Regions from separate parts of the Rhodobacter maritimus genome, predicted to be linked through region 2. Evidence: riboswitches for the same ligand, from Rfam matches in the RefSeq annotation. Region 2 holds a riboswitch; each other region holds the start of a gene.
The links. A riboswitch is a leader RNA that binds a small molecule or an ion and turns the genes downstream of it on or off. The one in region 2 is predicted to bind cobalamin.
Positions count from the first base shown of each region.

Region 1: linked by a shared signal. The riboswitch ahead of AC4PTO_RS14225 (TonB-dependent receptor plug domain-containing protein) and the one ahead of nrdH (glutaredoxin-like protein NrdH) in region 2 are both predicted to bind cobalamin.
Region 3: linked by a shared signal. The riboswitch ahead of AC4PTO_RS12050 (aromatic ring-hydroxylating oxygenase subunit alpha) and the one ahead of nrdH (glutaredoxin-like protein NrdH) in region 2 are both predicted to bind cobalamin.

Region 1 is NZ_CM179095.1:2,794,669-2,800,672, reverse strand. It holds gene AC4PTO_RS14225 (TonB-dependent receptor plug domain-containing protein) at 1-1,192, opposite strand, end outside; cobalamin riboswitch at 1,323-1,520, opposite strand; gene AC4PTO_RS14220 (dipeptide ABC transporter ATP-binding protein) at 1,612-2,460, opposite strand; gene AC4PTO_RS14215 (ABC transporter ATP-binding protein) at 2,457-3,296, opposite strand; gene AC4PTO_RS14210 (ABC transporter permease subunit) at 3,298-4,200, opposite strand; gene AC4PTO_RS14205 (ABC transporter permease subunit) at 4,197-5,204, opposite strand; gene AC4PTO_RS14200 (ABC transporter substrate-binding protein) at 5,274-6,004, opposite strand, start outside.
Region 2 is NZ_CM179095.1:101,293-107,296, forward strand. It holds gene nrdE (class 1b ribonucleoside-diphosphate reductase subunit alpha) at 1-1,853, opposite strand, end outside; gene nrdI (class Ib ribonucleoside-diphosphate reductase assembly flavoprotein NrdI) at 1,835-2,293, opposite strand; gene nrdH (glutaredoxin-like protein NrdH) at 2,297-2,518, opposite strand; cobalamin riboswitch at 2,615-2,807, opposite strand; gene AC4PTO_RS00460 (hypothetical protein) at 2,910-3,050, shown strand; gene phnD (phosphate/phosphite/phosphonate ABC transporter substrate-binding protein) at 3,072-4,055, shown strand; gene phnC (phosphonate ABC transporter ATP-binding protein) at 4,118-4,894, shown strand; gene phnE (phosphonate ABC transporter, permease protein PhnE) at 4,891-5,682, shown strand; gene phnE (phosphonate ABC transporter, permease protein PhnE) at 5,679-6,004, shown strand, end outside.
Region 3 is NZ_CM179095.1:2,362,213-2,368,216, reverse strand. It holds gene AC4PTO_RS12060 (cobyric acid synthase) at 1-104, shown strand, start outside; gene AC4PTO_RS12055 (FAD-binding oxidoreductase) at 129-1,199, opposite strand; gene AC4PTO_RS12050 (aromatic ring-hydroxylating oxygenase subunit alpha) at 1,204-2,442, opposite strand; cobalamin riboswitch at 2,565-2,762, opposite strand; gene AC4PTO_RS12045 (hypothetical protein) at 3,065-3,688, opposite strand; gene AC4PTO_RS12040 (DUF5681 domain-containing protein) at 3,576-3,803, shown strand; gene AC4PTO_RS12035 (hypothetical protein) at 3,756-4,091, opposite strand; gene AC4PTO_RS12030 (sigma-54-dependent transcriptional regulator) at 4,223-5,572, shown strand; gene AC4PTO_RS12025 (sensor histidine kinase) at 5,641-6,004, shown strand, end outside.

The DNA.
Region 1 (6,004 bases), 810 kb from region 2:
CATAGGACAGGCCCAGGTTCCAGCCGGTGAAATCCGCGCCCGCGTCGATATTGTCGTGCCGCAGGCCTGCCTGAATATCCAGCCCCATGTCCAGATGCCCGCGATATTCCAGCGCGTAGGAATTGGTCCGGCGGCTGCGTTCGGCCGAATAGCTGTTGGAATCGTATTCCTTCTGCCGCTCGACCAGCACGTTCAGCAGATGGTTGGCGCTGGCGACGGGCTGGCCGTCCAGCGAAACGCCCATGCGGTATTTCCACGCTGCCGTCTTGCCGTTCAGTTCATAAGGCCCGATAGCCTGATCGAAGCTTTGATCATATTCGACGGAATCGTAGCTCAGCCGGTGCATCACGCGTCCGCCGAAGGTTTCGATCTCGGTCCAGATCTGGCCAGCGACTTCCCTTGTGCTGCTGGTTTCAGTGCTCATGTCGATGACATATTCATCGGCCGAGGTCGCGGTGTAGCTGTTGCCGTCGAAATCGTAATCCTCGTCCGAACGACGCAGGTTGAAGCCGAGTTTCACGGTGTCCGTTGCGCGCCAGTCGCCCGAAAGTTGAAGGCTGCGCCGCTTGGTGCCGTCCTTCTCTCCGCCATCGCCGGAATAGTCATAGCCCTCGTCATCGCGCTCGGCGACGTTCAGGGCGATCCCGCCGCGATCGCCGCGCCAGGTGACATAGCCCTGGATCGCATGGCCGCTGCCCGCCTCGACCATGCCGCCATAATGCAGCCCGCCGTCGCCCTTGCGGGTGATGATGTTGATGACGCCCGCCGAGGCGGCCGAGCCGTAGAACACCGATTGCGGGCCGCGCAGAACCTCGATCCGTTCGATATTGGCGGCTTCGAGCAGTGACAGGTTGTAGTCTGCCCCGCCGCCACGGGCCTCGACCCCGTCGATCAGGATCAGCGTATGATTGGCCTCGGCGCCGCGAATGCGCACGGCGGTCGCATTTGTGCCGGTCGAGGTGACCGACACGCCGGGCATGGCACGCAGGGCGTCCTGCACGGTGCTCAGCCCGCGCGCCGCGATCTGGTCGCCCGTCAGCACGCTGTAGGCGCGCCCATAGGCATCGGCCGCGATCGGCGACAGCCCGCCCGAAACCACGATGGGATCAAGCGCGAAGGCGTCCTGCGCCGCGCCGGTTTGCGGTGCGATGACCGCCATGACTGCAATGAGTGAAAGATGGGACCGGTTCATTTCCAAGCCTTTCCAACACGGGACATGCCCGCCAACAGGTTCATCCGTGGAAAAGGCCCGACAACAGCCCACCACAGACGGTGACTGTCACCACTGCGGAAGGCCGCTGCCCATGCGCACCCCGCGCAGGACATGGGTGATCGCTCCGGCAGGTCTCCTGGCTTGCGGGTCGTCGCTTGGGTGGCCTTCCCGGGGAACTCCCCAGTGGCATTTCCACCGTCGCTCGCCGCTTACAGTTGCGGGGGCAGCCGCGGCATTGCCCGTCGGGCGCACCGCATTCCCTCTTGAACCGGCGATGGGCGCCGGAACCGAAGCAGGTTCAGTGAATGGAGAAGCGCCACGCCGCTGTCAAGAGACTCCGGGTGCGGCCATCATCCCAGGGGCCCATATGGCCCCCGGAAAGGTGGCGCATCAGCGGTTCAGCCGGCGTGGCGCGCGGCAAGGATCTCGCGGCGGCGTTCGACGCGGGCGCGGATCGTCTCGACCGAGGTGATCGGCGTCGCGGCGAAAAGCTGGCGTGTATAGGGGTGCTGCGGATCGGCGAAAACCGCCTCGCGCGTGCCCTGCTCCACGGCCTCGCCCTGGTTCATCACCAGAACGTCGTCGGCGATATAGCGCACCACCGACAGGTCATGGCTGATGAAGACATAGGTCAGCTCGAACTCTTCCTGAAGATCGGCCAGCAGGTTGAGAACCTGCGCCTGAACCGACAGATCCAGCGCCGAGACCGGTTCGTCCAGCACCAGCAGCGTGGGGTTCAGCATCAGCGCGCGCGCAATCGCGATGCGCTGCCGCTGGCCGCCCGAGAACATGTGCGGATAGCGGTTGAAATGCTCGGGCGCGAGACCGACCTTGGCCAGCATCGCCTCGGCGCGCTCGCGCCGCTCGGAGGCGGGCAGGGAGGTGTTGAGTTGCAGCGGTTCCATCAGCACGTCGCCCACCTTCTGGCGCGGGTTGAGGCTGCCATAGGGGTTCTGGAACACCATCTGCACCTTGGAGCGCATCTGCGATGTCAGGCGCTTGCGGCCGATATCGACCTCTTGCCCCTCGATCTTCAGCACCCCGCCGGAAGGCGCGTCGATCAGCGCCACGATCCGCGCGAGGGTGGACTTGCCCGAGCCGCTTTCGCCCACGATGGCCAGCGTCTTGCCCTTCTCGACGGTGAAATCCACGCCCTTCACGGCGCGCACGGTCCTGGCCCTGGCGAACATGCCGCCGGGGACGTGATAGTCCTGCGTCACGGCCTTGCCTTCGACGACGATGCTCATTCTGCGCCCTCCGCGGCCATGAATTCCGAGACGGTGGGCAGCCGGTCGCCCGTGGCGTTTTCCGGCAGGGCCGAAAGCAGCGCGCGGGTATAGGGATGCTGCGGCGCTTCGAACAGGCGCAGCACGTCGGCCTCTTCCATCTTGCGGCCCTTGTATTGCACCACCACCCGGTCGGCGGTTTCCGCCACCACGCCCATGTCATGCGTGATCAGGATCAGCGCCATGCCGTGGGTTTCCTGAAGCTTCATCAGCAGATCGAGGATCTGCTTCTGGATCGTGACATCCAGCGCGGTGGTCGGCTCATCCGCAATCAGCAGCCGCGGATTCGTGGCGATCGCCATGGCGATCATCACGCGCTGGCACTGCCCGCCCGACATCTGGTGCGGATAGGCCTTCAGCTTGCTTTCCGGCTCGGGGATGCCGACGGCGCGGAACAGTTCCAGCGCGCGGGCATGTGCGGCCCTGCGGTCCATCCCGAGGTTCAGCCGCAGCACCTCCTCGATCTGGAAGCCCACCGTGAAGGACGGGTTCAGCGAGGCGATCGGTTCCTGGAAGATCATGGTGATCTCGCGTCCGATCAGGCGGCGGCGCTCTGCGGGCGTCATCGCCAGAAGGTTCCGGCCGTCGAAGGTCATCTCGTCGGCGGTCACGGTGGCGGTGTCGGGCAAAAGCCCCATCACCGCCAGCATCGACACCGATTTGCCCGAGCCGGATTCGCCCACGATGGCCAGCACCTCTTCGCGGTCGACCGAAACGTCGATCCCGTCCACGGCGGTGAAGGGGCCGGTGGCGGTGGCGAATTGCACCGTCAGGTTCTTGATGGTCAGAAGCGCCATGTCAGCTCCGCTTCAGCTTGGGGTCGAGCGCGTCGCGCAGCCCGTCCCCCATGAGGTTGATCGCCAGCACCGAGGTCAGGATGGCAAGGCCGGGGAAGGTCACCACCCACCAGGCGCGCAGGATGAATTCGCGCGCTTCGGCCAGCATGGTGCCCCATTCGGATGCGGGCGGCTGCGCGCCCATGCCCAGAAAGCCGAGCGCGGCCGAGTCGAGCACCGCCGAGGAAAATGACAGCGTCGCCTGCACGATCAGCGGTGCAAGGCAGTTGGGCAGGATCGTGCGAAACATCAGCCGCAGGTTGCCCGCCCCGGCCACGCGTGCGGCGGTGACGTATTCGCGCGCCTTCTCGCCCATTACGGCGGCGCGGGTCAGGCGCGCGAAATGCGGCTGGTAGACAATGGCGATGGCGATCATCGCATTGGTCAGGCCGGGCCCGAGGACCGCCACCAGTACCAGCGCCAGCAGTAGCGAGGGAAAGGCCAGGACCACATCCATCACGCGCATGATGACGGTATCGACCCAGCCGCCGAAAAAGCCCGCCAGAAGGCCGATGATGATGCCGCCGGTTAGCGCGATCGACACCACGACGATGCCGATGAACAGCGAATATTGCGCGCCGTAGATCAGCCGCGAAAGCATGTCGCGCCCCACCGCGTCGGTGCCCAGAAGAAAGCCGGATTTGCCGCCCTCTTGCCAGATCGGGGGTGCCAGAAGGGCGTCGCGGTATTGCTGGGTGGGATCGTGCGGGGCCAGAAGGGGGGCGAAGATCGCCACCAGCACCAGAAGCGCAAAGACCACAAGCCCGGCCACGGCGCCCTTGTTCTGGCGGAAGTAGAACCAGAAATCGGCCAGCATCCGGCGCCGGATCGCGGCATCGCTGAGTTTGACGGTGGTATCGGTCATTTGTGGCGGATCCTCGGATTGATGAGGCCATAGGTCAGGTCGACGATCAGGTTGACCATCATCACCAGCCCGGCGATCAGCAGCAGGCCCGATTGCACCACCGGATAGTCGCGCCGCGAGATGGAATCGATCATCCACTTGCCGATGCCCGGCCAGGAAAAGATCGTCTCGGTCAGGATCGCGCCCGCCATCAGTACGCCGATCTGAAGGCCGATCGTGGTGATGACCGGAATCATCGCATTGCGCAGCGCATGCACGCCCACGATGCGCGCGGGTGGCAGGCCCTTGGCGCGGGCGGTGCGGACATAATCCTCGCCCATCACCTCGAGCATGGCCGAGCGCGTCTGCCGCGCGATCACCGCAAGCGGGATCGTGGCCAGCACGACCGCGGGCAGGATCAGGTGGCTTGCGGCCGAAAGGAAGGCCCCCTTCTGCCCCGACAGAAGGCTGTCGATCAGCATGAAGCCGGTGACCGGCGGGAAGAAATACATCAGGCTGATGCGCCCCGAAACCGGCGTCCATTGCAGGATGCCCGAGAACAGGATGATCAGCAGCAAGCCCCACCAGAAGATCGGCATGGAGAAGCCGACAAGCGCCGCCGTCATCGAGACCTGGTCGAACCACGATCCGCGCTTGATCGCGGCGATCACGCCCACGGGCACGCCGATCACCGTGGCGATGATGATCGCCACGAGGCCCAGCTCGACCGTGGCGGGGAACAGCGCCATGAATTCCGTCAGGACAGGCTTCTTGGTCACCAGGGAATTGCCCAGGTCGCCATGCAGAAGCCGGTTCATGAATTCGAGATATTGCGCCCAGAGCGGGCGGTCAAAGCCCAGTTGCGCCGAAAGCTCGGCATGGCGTTCGGGGCTGAGCCCGCGTTCGCCGGCCATCAGAAGGACCGGGTCGCCGGGCAGCACGCGCACGAAACCGAAGGCGATGATCGTGATCCCGATGAAGGTGGGGACCAGATACAGCAGCTTGCTGAGGATGAATCGGAGCATACCGTCTTTCCTTTGACAGGCGCGCGGGTGGTGTGATCCCCGCGCGCCTGCATGTTGCCTTTGTCCGGCTTATTCGGTCAGGTCGACCGTTTCAAAGGTGAAATCGCCAAGCGGGCTCATGACGAAGCCTTCGACGTTTTTCGCCATCGGCACGTACTGGGTCGAGTGTGCGATGGTGGCCCAGGGCGCCTGATCCTTGAAGATGACCTGCGCCTCTTCGTAAAGCTTCGTGCGCTCGGCCGGGTCCGAGATCTGCTTGGCCTGCGACAGCAGCGCCGAGAAGTCCTCGTTGCACCATTGCGCGCGGTTCGCACCGCCCTCGCCGGTCGAAGCGCAGGACAGAAGGACGCCCATGAAGTTGTCCGGGTCGCCGTTGTCGCCCGTCCAGCCAAGGATCACCGCGCCGTCACGGTTCACTTCGGTGGATTTCTTGAGGTATTCGCCCCATTCGTAGCTGACGATCTCGACCTTGACGCCGACCTTGGCGAAGTCTTCCTGCATCAGCTCGGCCGTGCGGCGGGCGTTGGGCATGTAGGGACGCTGCACCGGCATCGCCCAGATCTTCATGGAAAGATCGGTGACGCCTTCCTCTTCCAGCATCGCCTTCGAGGCTTCCGGATCGTAGGGGTCGTCCTGGATCGCATCGTTATAGGACCACATGGTCGGCGGAATCGGGTTCTTGGCCGGCTGCGCCGCGCCCTGGAACACCGCGTCGATGATCGCGTCCTTGTTGATGGCCATGTTCAGCGCCTTGCGCACCTTGGGGTTGTCGAAGGGCGCGACGGTGGTGTTATAGGCCA
Region 2 (6,004 bases):
GCGGGGTAATAGACGCGCCCGATCTTGCCTTCCTTGCGGATCTCGATCTTCGAGACGATCGGATGGATCGAACTGGTCGAATTGTTGATATAGCTGATCGAGCCGGTGGGCGGCACGGCCTGAAGGTTGCGATTGTAAAGCCCGTCGCGCATCACCGCCTCGCGCAGCGCCGCCCAGTCGGCGCGGGTCGGCAGCTCGATCCCCTCGAAAAGCGCCGCCACCTTCGCACTTTGCGGCAGCCAGTCGCGCGTGACGTATTTCTCGAAGAACGACCCGTCTGCATAGGTGCTGTCGGCAAAGCCGCGAAAGCGTTCCCCCTTTTCGCGCGCAAGCGCGTTCGACGCCCGAAGCGCGTGATGGCATATCATCGCAAAATAGACCGAGGTGAACTCGATTCCCTCGGGGCTGCCGTAATGGATGCGCTCGCGGGCAAGGAACCCGTGCAGGTTCATCTGGCCAAGCCCGATCGCGTGGCTTTCGTCATTGCCGCGCCGGACCGAGGGCACGCAGTCGATGGCCGACATTTCCGACACGGCGGTCAGCGCGCGCACCGCCGTTTCCACCGTCCGTCCCGGCGCCTTGCCATCCATCACCTGCGCGATGTTGAGCGATCCGAGATTGCACGAGATATCCGTGCCAAGATGGCGATAGCCCAGATCCTCGTCGAATTCCGATGCCTCGTTGACCTGAAGGATCTCGGAGCACAGGTTCGACATGTTGATCCGCCCCGCAATGGGGTTCAGCCGGTTCACCGTGTCCTCGAACATGATGTAGGGATAGCCCGATTCGAACTGGATCTCGGCCAGCGTCTGGAAGAAGGCGCGCGCGTTGATCTTCTTCTTGCGGATGCGCCTGTCGTCGACCATCTCGTCGTAGGTCTCGGTGATCGAGATTTCCGACAGCGGCCGGCCATAGACCCGCTCCACGTCGAGCGGAGAGAACAGATACATATCCGCGTTTCTCTTGGCGAGTTCGAAGGTGATGTCGGGTATGACCACGCCAAGGCTCAGGGTCTTGATGCGGATCTTCTCGTCGGCATTCTCGCGCTTGGTATCCAGAAAGCGCAGAATGTCGGGGTGATGGGCGTTCAGGTAAACCGCCCCCGCGCCCTGCCGCGCGCCCAGCTGGTTGGCATAGGAAAAGCTGTCCTCCAGAAGCTTCATCACCGGGATCACGCCCGAGGACTGGTTCTCGATGCCTTTGATCGGGGCGCCGTATTCGCGGATATTGCTGAGCAGAAGCGCCACCCCGCCGCCGCGCTTGGACAGTTGCAGCGCCGAATTGATGCCCCGCCCGATCGATTCCATGCTGTCCTCGAGGCGCAGCAGGAAGCACGAGATCAGCTCTCCGCGGTTCTTCTTGCCGGCATTGAGGAAGGTGGGCGTGGCGGGCTGGAACCGGCCCGACAGGATTTCCTCCATGAAGGACATGGCCAGCCCCTCATCCCCGCGTGCAAGCGCAAGCGACACCATCACCACGCGGTCCTCATAGCGTTCGAGGTAGCGCTGCCCGTCGCGCGTCTTCAGCGTGTAGGAGGTGTAATACTTGAACGCGCCAAGGAAGGTCGGGAAGCGGAACTTGCGGGCATAGGCCGCATCCCAGATCCTGCGCTGGAAGTTCTTCGAATACTGGTCAAGGACTTCGGCCTCGTAATAGCCCTCATCCACCAGATAGCCCAGCTTCTCGTCCAGCGAGTGGAAGAACACCGTGTTCTGGTTCACATGTTGCAGGAAATACTGCCGCGCCGCCATGCGGTCGGCATCGAAGCGGATTTTCCCCTCGGCATCGTAAAGGTTCAGCATCGCGTTCAGTGCGTGGTAATCCTGCACACCGTTCAAGGCATCGTCGAGCATGGCGCGTTCCCCAGTTTCTCCAGACCCGCGCGCAGGCGGGCGATATCCGTCTCGAACCCCGCCAGTTCGAACTTGCAAAGCAGCGGGACATTGCATTTGCGGGCGATGATGTCGCCCGAGATGGCGTAAAGCGTGCCGAAGTTGCGGTTGCCCGACCCGACCACCCCGCACAGAAGGGCGCGCCGGGCGGGATCGTTCAGGAAGCGGATCACCTGTTTGGGGACCGCCCCGTTCCCCGCGCCATCGGCATAGGTGGGGCAGATCAGGACATAGGGCCGCGCGGGTGCGGGCATCGGCTCCCCGGCCCGAATCGGGATGCGCAGGGCCGGAAGGCCAAGCCGCGCGACGAAGCGCTGCGTATTGCCCGAGCGGGAGGAGTAATAGACGATCCCCGGCCCGCCCGCCGCAGCGGGGGGCCCTGCAACCGGATCCGCACCCATCGTTCAGCCCAGGCGCGAGATCATGTCGGGACGAAAGCCCGACCAGTGATCCGTGCCCGCCACCACCACGGGGGCCTGCCGGTAGCCAAGCCCGGTGACGTGATCCATCGCGGCGTCATCCTCGGTCAGGTCGACGATGTGATAGGAAATGCCCCGCGCATCCAGCGCGCGGGTGGTGGCGGTGCATTGCACGCAGGCGGGTTTGGAATAGACGGTCACGCTCATCTCGGTCCTCTCGTTCTGTGCCTGAAGTCGAGGACGCGAAGGCGGAAAGGGGCGAAAGCCGGTCCGCTTCAACACGCCCCCGAACCCTCCGTTCGTGGTCATTGTCATGCTGCGGCAGGTCTCCTGACTTCGCGGGTCATCGCTTGGCCGGCCTTCCCGGAACGGTTTGTCCCAGTGGCATGTTCAGCCTTGCTCGCCGCTTACAGTTGCGGGGGCAGCGCCGGAATTTCACCGGCTTCCCTCTTAGCCACCGACACGAGTCGATGGAACCGAAGCAACACTATATAGATAGGGATGCACCATCGCTGTCAATATGCTGTGGTTGCGCCGGGCAACCTTATGCGGATACGGGCGCCATGTGCGCGCTTTCGGTAGGTATCCGGCCCGGGATATGGCTGACCTGCCCGGCGGGATGGCCGGTTTTGAAAAAATGCAGTCAAAGATTGTGACTCTGGAAAATATGATACAAGCTTGGCGTTCCGGTGCAGGCTTTGCGCTTGTCATCCGCATGGCCGACAGCACCTGTGCATGAGTTTCGGAGGAGGAGACGATAATGCCCAGAGAAACTATTTTCGGCGTCACGCTTGTGGCGGCGGGCGTGCTTTTGGCCGGCCCGGTCCTGGCGCAGGGCGATTGCCCCAACCGTGGCGATCTTGATGCGATCTATTGCGATGCGGATGGCGACATGGTTGCCGATGCGCCGACCGATGCGGGCCAGTTGAAAGACCCCGGCACGCTGGTCTTCGCTTATACGCCGGTGGAGGACCCGGCGATCTACGAAGATATCTGGCAGCCGTTCATCGACCATCTCGAAACGGTTACCGGCAAGGACGTGCAGTTCTTCGCGGTGCAGTCGAACTCGGCCGAGGTCGAGGCGATGCGCTCGGGCCGGTTGCATATCGCGGGTTTCTCGACCGGGCCGACGCCCTATGCGGTGAACCTTGCCGGCGCAGTGCCCTTTGCGATCATGGGCTCGGATGATGGGCGCTTCGGCTATACGCTGCAGGTCTATACGCAGGCGGACAGCGACATCAAGGAAATGCCCGACCTGGCGGGCAAGCGGGTGGCGCATACCTCGCCCACCTCGAATTCGGGCAACCTTGCGCCGCGCGCGCTGTTTCCCGCGCTCGGGGTCGAACCCGACAAGGATTACGAGGTGAGCTATTCGGGCAGCCACGACCAGTCGATGCTGGGGGTGGTCGCGGGGGATTACGATGCCGCGCCCGTGGCCTCGGAAGTGGTCGAACGGATGGCCGAACGCGGGCTTTACGACCCGGCCGAGGTGCGCATCGTCTGGGAAAGCGATCCGTTCCCGACCACCTCTTACACCTATGCGCATGACCTGACCCCCGAACTGAAGGCGAAGATCGAAGAGGCGTTCTTCTCGTATGATTTCGCCGGAACCGCGCTGGGCGAGGAATTCCAGGGCGTCAGCAAGTTCATCCCCATCACCTATCAGGACCAGTGGGCCGTGATCCGCCAGATCCAGGCCGCCAATGGCGTGCAGTATACGCCCGAGGGCCTTGCAGCCGAGTGATCGGCCAAATCACGGACAACCCGGCCGGAAACGGCCGGGTTCAGGCATGAGGGCGCATCTGGATGTTGAAGATCACCAATCTTGTGAAACGCTACGGCGATGGCGAACCGGTGCTGAAGAATCTCGACCTGACGATCGAGGGGGAAAGCGTCGTGTCGATCATCGGCTCGTCGGGGGCGGGCAAGTCGACGCTGTTGCGCTGCATCAACCGGCTGGTCGAACCGACCTCGGGCAGCATCGTCCTGAACGGCACCGAACTGACAAGCCTGCGCGGACGCGGGCTGCGCGCGGCACGGCGCAAGATCGGCATGGTGTTCCAGGGCTTCAACCTTGTTGATCGTCTGACGGTGATGGAGAACGTCCAATCCGGCCGCCTTGGCTATATCTCGACCTGGGCGGCGGTGATGCGGCGCTATCCCACGGCGGATATCCGCCGCGCCTATGAACTGATGGAGCGGGTCGGCATCGCGCATTATGCCGACAAGCGCGCCGATGCCCTTTCGGGCGGCGAGCGGCAGCGCGTGGGCGTCGTCCGCGCGCTGATGCAGCAACCCGAAATCCTTCTTGCGGACGAGCCGACGGCCTCGCTCGATCCCAAGACATCCGAGCAGATCATGGGCCTTCTGCGCGACCTCTCGCGCGAGCTGCGCCTGCCGGTGGTGATCAATATCCATAACGTGCACGAGGCAAAGGCCTATACCGACCGGATCGTCGGTATGCGCTACGGGCGGATCATCTTCGATGACCTGCCCGGCGCCCTGGACGAGGACGCGATGGAGCAGATCTATTCCGGAAGCCCCGCCGCCGACCGCGCCGGCGCCATGCAGGCCGCGTCATGAGCACGGCGCGCGACACCTGGCGCCGCCCGCCCTTCATCGCCAACCCGCTGCTGCGCTGGGGGCTTTATCTTGGCGTGGCGGTCTATGTCGTCTGGGTCGTCGCCACTCTGCCGGTGGACTGGAACCGCATCAGCGAGGGGCTGACCCGCGCCGGGCGCATCTTCGGCGGCGCCTTCCCCCCCAGCTTCGAGCGCAGCGGCCTTTTGATCGACGGCTTTCTGGAAAGCCTGAAGATCGCGGTTCTGGCCACCGCGATCGGGGTTCTGGTCTCGATCCCGATCGCCTTCACGGCGGCGCGCAACGTGGCGCCGCTGCCGGTGTTCTATCTGGGCCGCGCGCTCATCATCCTTGCGCGCAGCTTCCATCCGGTGATCGTGGCGATCATCTTTGTGAAGGCCGTGGGCTTTGGCCCCTTTGCGGGCGTGCTGACGCTGATCGTCTATTCCATCGGCTTCGTCGCCAAGATGCTGGCCGAGCGCATCGAAGAGATCGACTTCGGCCAGGTGGAGGCGATGCGCGCCGCCGGTGCCCCCTATCTGTCGACGTTGGTCTACGCGATCTTTCCCCAGATCATGCCGCGCCAGATCGGGCTGACGATCTATCAGCTTGACAGCAACCTGCGTGCCTCGGCCGTGGTGGGGATCGTCGGGGCAGGGGGGATCGGCTCCACGCTGGCCAATGCCTTCGGGCGCTATGATTACGACTTTGCGCTTGCCATCACCATCGTGATCGTCGGGGCCATCCTGATCTCGGAAGGTGTCAGCGGCCAGATCAGGAAGCGGCTATGACGAAACCCGCCCCCATGCGCGACGACTGGACGCGCTTCACCCTTGCGCAGCGCATGCAGCGCTATGCGATCTTTGCCGCCTCGGCGCTGGTCATCGGCTGGTCGATCTCGTCGATCGACGTGATCTGGGCCTGGGTCTGGGACGCGCCCGAGCAGATGGGCGATCTGTTCGTGCGGATGTATCCACCCGATCCGTCCAATCTACGGCGCATCCTTCAGGTGTTGTGGGAAACGGTGAACATCGCCACCATCGCCACCGCCATCGCGGTGATCGTGTCCTTGCCGGTGGCCTATCTGGCGGCGCAGAACACTACGCCCAACCG
Region 3 (6,004 bases), 1.2 Mb from region 2:
CCGGGCTGGCCTATTCCGAAGGGATCGAGCAGGTGCTTGATGCGCTTGCCGCGCATCTCGAGGCGCATCTGGACGTGCCGGGCCTTCTGGCGCTTGCGCGCTGAGGGCCCGGCAGGCCGGTCCGGGGATCAGACCTCGACGGTCACTTTCCCGATCGGGTTCGCGCAGCAGGCAAGGATCCAGCCCTCGGCCACGTCCTCGTCGCTGATGCCGCCGTTATGGACCATGTGGACCTCGCCCGCGGTCTTGCGCACCTTGCAGGTGCCGCAGAGCCCGAAGGTGCAGCCCGACGGGACGTTCAGCCCCGCCCCCTTGGCCACCGCCAGAACGGTGTCGGTTTCCGCACAGCGCGCCGAGACGCCGCTTGCGGCAAAGACGATCTCGGCGCGGGTGTCGGCATCGGGCACCACGTCGTCGATCTCGATCGCCTCGGCCTCGGTCCTGACGGGCGCGCCGAAGCTTTCCTGATGGTAATGCTCCATGTCGAAGCCAAGCGCGTTGAGCATGTCGCGCACGGCCTGCATGAAGGGCTCGGGTCCGCAGCAGAACACCTCGCGCTCAAGGTAATCGGGCGCCATCAGGCCCAGCATGATCTGGTTCAGCCGCCCCTGAAACCCATACCAGGTGCGGAAGGGGTCGGGCTCTTCGACGGTGAAGCGCAACTCCAGGCCCGGCACGCGGTTGGCGAACTGTTCCAGCCGTTCGCGGAAGATGATTTCTGACGGGCGGCGGGCGGCATGGACGAAGATGATGTCGGGCATCTCACCCGAATCCCAGGCCCATGTCGTCATCGACATCATCGGCGTGATGCCCGACCCGGCCGAGATGAACAGGTATTTCCGCGCCGGGTGACGATGCGCGCTGAAGATGCCGTTCGGGCCATAGGCCTTGATCCGCATCCCCGGCTTCAAGTGGTCCAGCATCCAGCGCGTGCCGATGCTGTCGGCCTGCGCCTTGACCGTCACCGAAAGCGACAGCGGCCGCGACGGGCTGGACGAGATCGTGTAGGTGCGCTGGACGTTCCCGCCCGGAACCGGCAGGTCCAGCGTCACGAACTGTCCGGGCTGATAGTCGAACCACGCGCCCGAAGGCGCGCGGAAGGTGAAGGTTGCGGTATCGCCGGCCTCGGGCACCACCATGGCGCATTCCAGCTGCTCGGTATCGGACCAGGGCTTGGCTATCCAGTTGAGCTGCGGCATGGGCTTACTCCGCCGCCTGAACGGGCTGGGACGCAAGGCGCCCGGCCATCACCGCGCAATACCAGTCCGTGAACTGGATCACGCCCTCCTCCTGAAGGGGCGAATAGGGGCCCGGCTCATAGGCGGGCGAGCGGATCCCGGCCTGGTTTTCCTCGACGACCTGGCGGTCCTCGTCATTGGTGGCAAGCCAGACTTCGGTCAGGGTCTTGAGGTCGTAATCCACCCCTTCCGTGGCCTCCTTGTTTACCAGCCAGAAGGTCGTGACCTCGGTCTCGGTGGGGCTGACGGGCAGCATGCGGAATACGATGGCGTGATCGGCCAGGAAGTGGTTCCAGGTGTTGGGGTAGTGGAACATCAGCAGGCTGCCCGCGTCGTTGAACGGCATCTGCCCCATCCGTCTGGAAACCGCGGCCTTCGTGCTCATCGTGTAGCTTTCGGCATTGTTGAGCAGCGGGATGCGCGCCAGCCGCCACTGCATCTGCGGATGGTTCACGAAGCGCGAGGGCAGGCCCGCCGCCTCGCAGCGCTGCCAGTGGGCAAGGATGTCCGGGCTGGCCGAGTTCGGCCCGTCCATCGCCGTCATCTTGGGATTGTCCGAATAGGTCCGGCACAGCGAGGGATGCGCCCCGCCGCAGTGATAGCATTCGCGGTTGTTCTCGATCACCAGTTTCCAGTTGCCGTTCTCGATGATGGTCGAGGTGAAGGCCACCTTCGCATCCGCCAGCCCCGAGGGCGCCAGATAGGCCCCGGCGGCCTTGGCCAGTTCGGCGATCGGGGGCGGCACCTCGGCCAGGCAGATATAGATGATGCCCGACAGATCGACGCAATGGACCTTTTTCAGCCCGTATTTCGAGGCGTCGAACCCGTCGCCCATGTCGCGGGCAAAGAGAAGCTTGCCGTCCAGCTCATAGGTCCACTGGTGATAGGGACAGACAAGCTTGGGCGCGTTCCCCGACACCTTGGAGCACAGGCGCTGCCCGCGGTGGCGGCAGACATTGTGGAAGGCGCGGATCCGCCCGTCGCCGCCCTTGACCACGATCACCGGATAGGCGCCGACCTGAACGGTCTGGTAATCGCCGGCCTTCTGCAAGGCGCAGGCGGGCAGGGCGAACAGCCACTCCCGATACCAGACATGTTCCAGGTCGGCCTGATAGACGCCCGGATCGCAATAGAGATTGCGCGAAAGGGAGAAGCTCTTTTGCCGCGCGGCAAGTTCGGCGGCGATCTGGTTCTGGCTCAGCATCTTTGTCCTCGCTGGTCCGTGCCTCCCCGCACGGGTGATCTTCGTGAAACGGCGAACTCGGGAAATACCGGGCGTGCAAGGCCAGGCCCGGCACGCACGCATCGCCCGCCGCCCACCGCGGCCTGATGTCTTTCTGCAAGGCTGGTTTCCGGGCTGCGGGATCGGTCCGTCGACCAAAGGCGCGACGCCTTCCCGGGGGGGTGCCCCCAGTGGCCTGATGTCGCGCCCCTTCCCGTTACCGTTGCGGGGGCAGCGCCGGGTTTGCACCGGCTTCCCAATTCTCCGCCGTTCCCAGCGGCACCTTGCAACGCCAGACTTAATCGGGATTCGAAATATACCTTTTATGGTTGCGACCTGATGTCGCCATATTTCGACAAGTCGACAGATCGCTTTCCGAAAACAAGCCTCCGACTGCAGTACGGGCCACGAACAGAGCCGCGCATGCACCGATCAGGACGGGTGGGGTCCAGCAAAATTCATGAGTTAAGGGGAGATGGTGGTGGTCGCGGTTCCTTCAGATCCCCCCCTCTGCCGCCCTCGTTCCTGTTTGCAAAGAACTTACAGGGGAATCGGCGTGTTTCGAGCGGCAGAGTTGATTCCTGCCCAGGTTAACGGCGTCATTTCAATGTGCTGAGTGGAAAGTGTCTGCGTGTGACAACAGGGAAAGGGTCAGGAGAAAATAAGCGGACAGGGAACGCACACTTGACGGCTTGGCGGCAGTTTCGGTCTTCTTTTCACGGCGATGTCTGTGATGAAGAAGATGTTGCTGCCGCGAGTGAACAAGACAAAACGCGATGAACTTGAGGCGCTCTGGCGGGCGTATATCCGGGGCAGGCGTGACAGCACGTTGACGCAAAGGGAATACTGCGAGGCGCTCGGGTTGCCGCTGAAGCGATTCGGGAGTTGGCGGGCAAAGTTCAAACACGAGGATCCGTGGCTGACTTGTAAGCTGCTCGGGCGATGCGGCGGGGCCTCTGAACATATGAGCAGTGACGAACATCGCTACATTTCGTCCGCGCGGGTCGAACAAGAACAGTGGTCGCCGGAACTTCGGGATGGCGGACAAGCGGCGGATTGTCAAAGAGAGCCGCAGCCCCGGCTCAAGCGTGTCTGGTGCCGCGAAGAAGTACGAGATAGGTATCCTTGATGAAGCCTGCCGGACGATCCCTGTCAGGTACGGGGACCGCTCGATCACCGTGCCGATGGCGCAGGTCATCATCCGCTCGTTGGCGGTCAACACTGCCAAGGGTCAGCATCGGTCGCAGCGGCTTTTGGCCAAACTTCTTTTGTCAACGGAACGTGCCAGCCCGGCGCTAGATGACGCATGCCATGCAACGGCCATTACCTACAATACGGAGTGAGGCGCCGAACTTCATGTTGGCGCCCGGCGCCGCATCGCCGACCTGCCGGTCCCACTCTGCTTTCTCGTCCTTCTTGCAAGGGCCGACAATCCTTGCAGTGCCCTTTTGTATGTCGATGATAATCTGATCAGGATGGGGGAGCAGGTCCGGCAGGTCGGCGACGCCGGGCACCGACTGGTCGGCCGCAAAAGGCCGGGGGGCGGTAGTGGCGCGTGCGGTGTACTTTACTGATCTGTCGTGGAAATGCGCGGGCCGCTCGCTGGCAGATGCGTGACTGCCCAGAGACATCACGGGCGCCGCTGGTTTCGAAGGCAGCGGCGCAGAACGATACAGGCGCGGGGCTCGCCGACTTGCCAATCGCCCTTTTGCTGCGCTTGATGGGGCGAACGGAATCAGGTCAGACATGGGACAAGAGGGTGATGACGCGATCCAACCAGCGGGATGATCTTCTTGCGGGCGCGCGTATCCTTGTCGTGGATGACGAACCCGGCATGCGACATTTCCTGGTCAAGACGCTAGCCCCGCTTTGTCGGGCCGTGGATGAGGCGCCCGACGCCGCAAAGGCAGAGCGCCTGTTGTCCTTTCGCCAATACGACATCTTGGTGCTGGACAACATCATGCCCGGCCAGAAGGGCCTCGACTGGCTGCACGCGCAGCGCGAAGGCGGCGGTTTTACCGACACGATCATGATCACCGCCTATGCCGACCTTCAGACCGCCATCGAGGCGTTGCGTGCGGGGGTGTCCGATTTCCTGGTCAAGCCCTTCCGCTCGAACCAGATCCTGAACGCGCTGCGACGTTGCCTAGAAATGGCGGCCCTGCGACGAGAGAATTTTCTGCTGCGGCGCGAGCTTGAAACGGCCGCGCAAGGCACGCGGCGCAGGGAACTGATCGGATCTTCAGAGGTCATCACCGAGGTGCGGCGTCTTCTGGAAAGGGTCGCACCTCTGTCGACACCGGTGTTGATCATGGGGCCGTCCGGGTCCGGCAAGGAGGTTGCCGCGCGTCACATCCATAGCCATTCAGGGCGCGGCAGTGCGCCCTTCGTGCCGATCCAGTGTGGTGCGATTCCCGAGGACATGATCGAATTCGAACTTTTCGGTCATACCGCAGGCGCCTTCCCGGGTGCGCAATCCGGGCGCGAGGGGCTGTTGGCCTCGGCATCGGGCGGGACCGTATTTCTGGACGATGTCAGCGAGTTGGCGACCAATGCGCAGACCGCGCTATTGCGGGTGCTTGAGGATGGGGTGATCCGCCCGGTCGGCACGGAGCGCGATGTGCAACTCGATCTGCGCTTCGTGATTGCATCTACCGGCGCGCTGGACGAGGCCGTGCGCGAGGGCCGGTTCCGAGAGGACCTTCTATTCCGGCTCAACGTGATCGAAATCGAGATGCCGCCGCTCAAGGACCGGGGAACCGACCTTTTGGACCTGGCGGACCTGTTTCAGACGGAGATCTCTGCCGCACTGAACCTGCCACAGCTCGAAATGCCCCCTGCCGTTCGGTCAGCCATGCTGCGCCATGACTGGCCGGGCAATATCCGCGAGTTGCACAATTTCGTGGAACGGGCGTTGATCTTTGGTCGTTTTCCCGTTGAAACCCTCGGCGAAATCCGCCCGGCCCAGGACATTACCCCGCTGGAGGAAACCGAGAAGCGCGAGATCTTGCGCGCGCTTGAGGCAATGGACGGAAACCGGACGGAAGCCGCCCGCAGGCTGGGGATTTCGCGCAAGACCATCGATCGCAAATGCGCGGCCTGGGGCCTCTGACGGTGTCGCGGCTGGCGGCCTTCCTCGGTTCCGTGCGGGTTCGACTTCTCGTCATTGCGCTTATGCCGATGCTTGTTTTGCTGCCGGTGCTTCTGGGCGGGACGATGTGGCGCTGGTCGAACAAGGTAGACGACATCCTTGTGAACAAGGTCACGGGCGACCTGACCATCGCCGACCAGTATCTTGCCCGCCTGGTCGAATTGTCGGGCGAACAGATCGATGCCGTCGCCCGCTCCGTCGCTATGCAGGACGCACTTGGCACGGGTGTCACGGCGGCCTTCCTGGAGCGCGAGCGGGACCGGCTGGGGCTCGATTTCCTGCGGATCGAGACGGCCGCGCCGACGGCGCAGCACTGGCCGGTGATTGCAGCGGCGCTGACCGGCAGCCTGCTCAGCGCGGTGGACGTGCTGGAGGCCGCCGATCTGGAGGCCC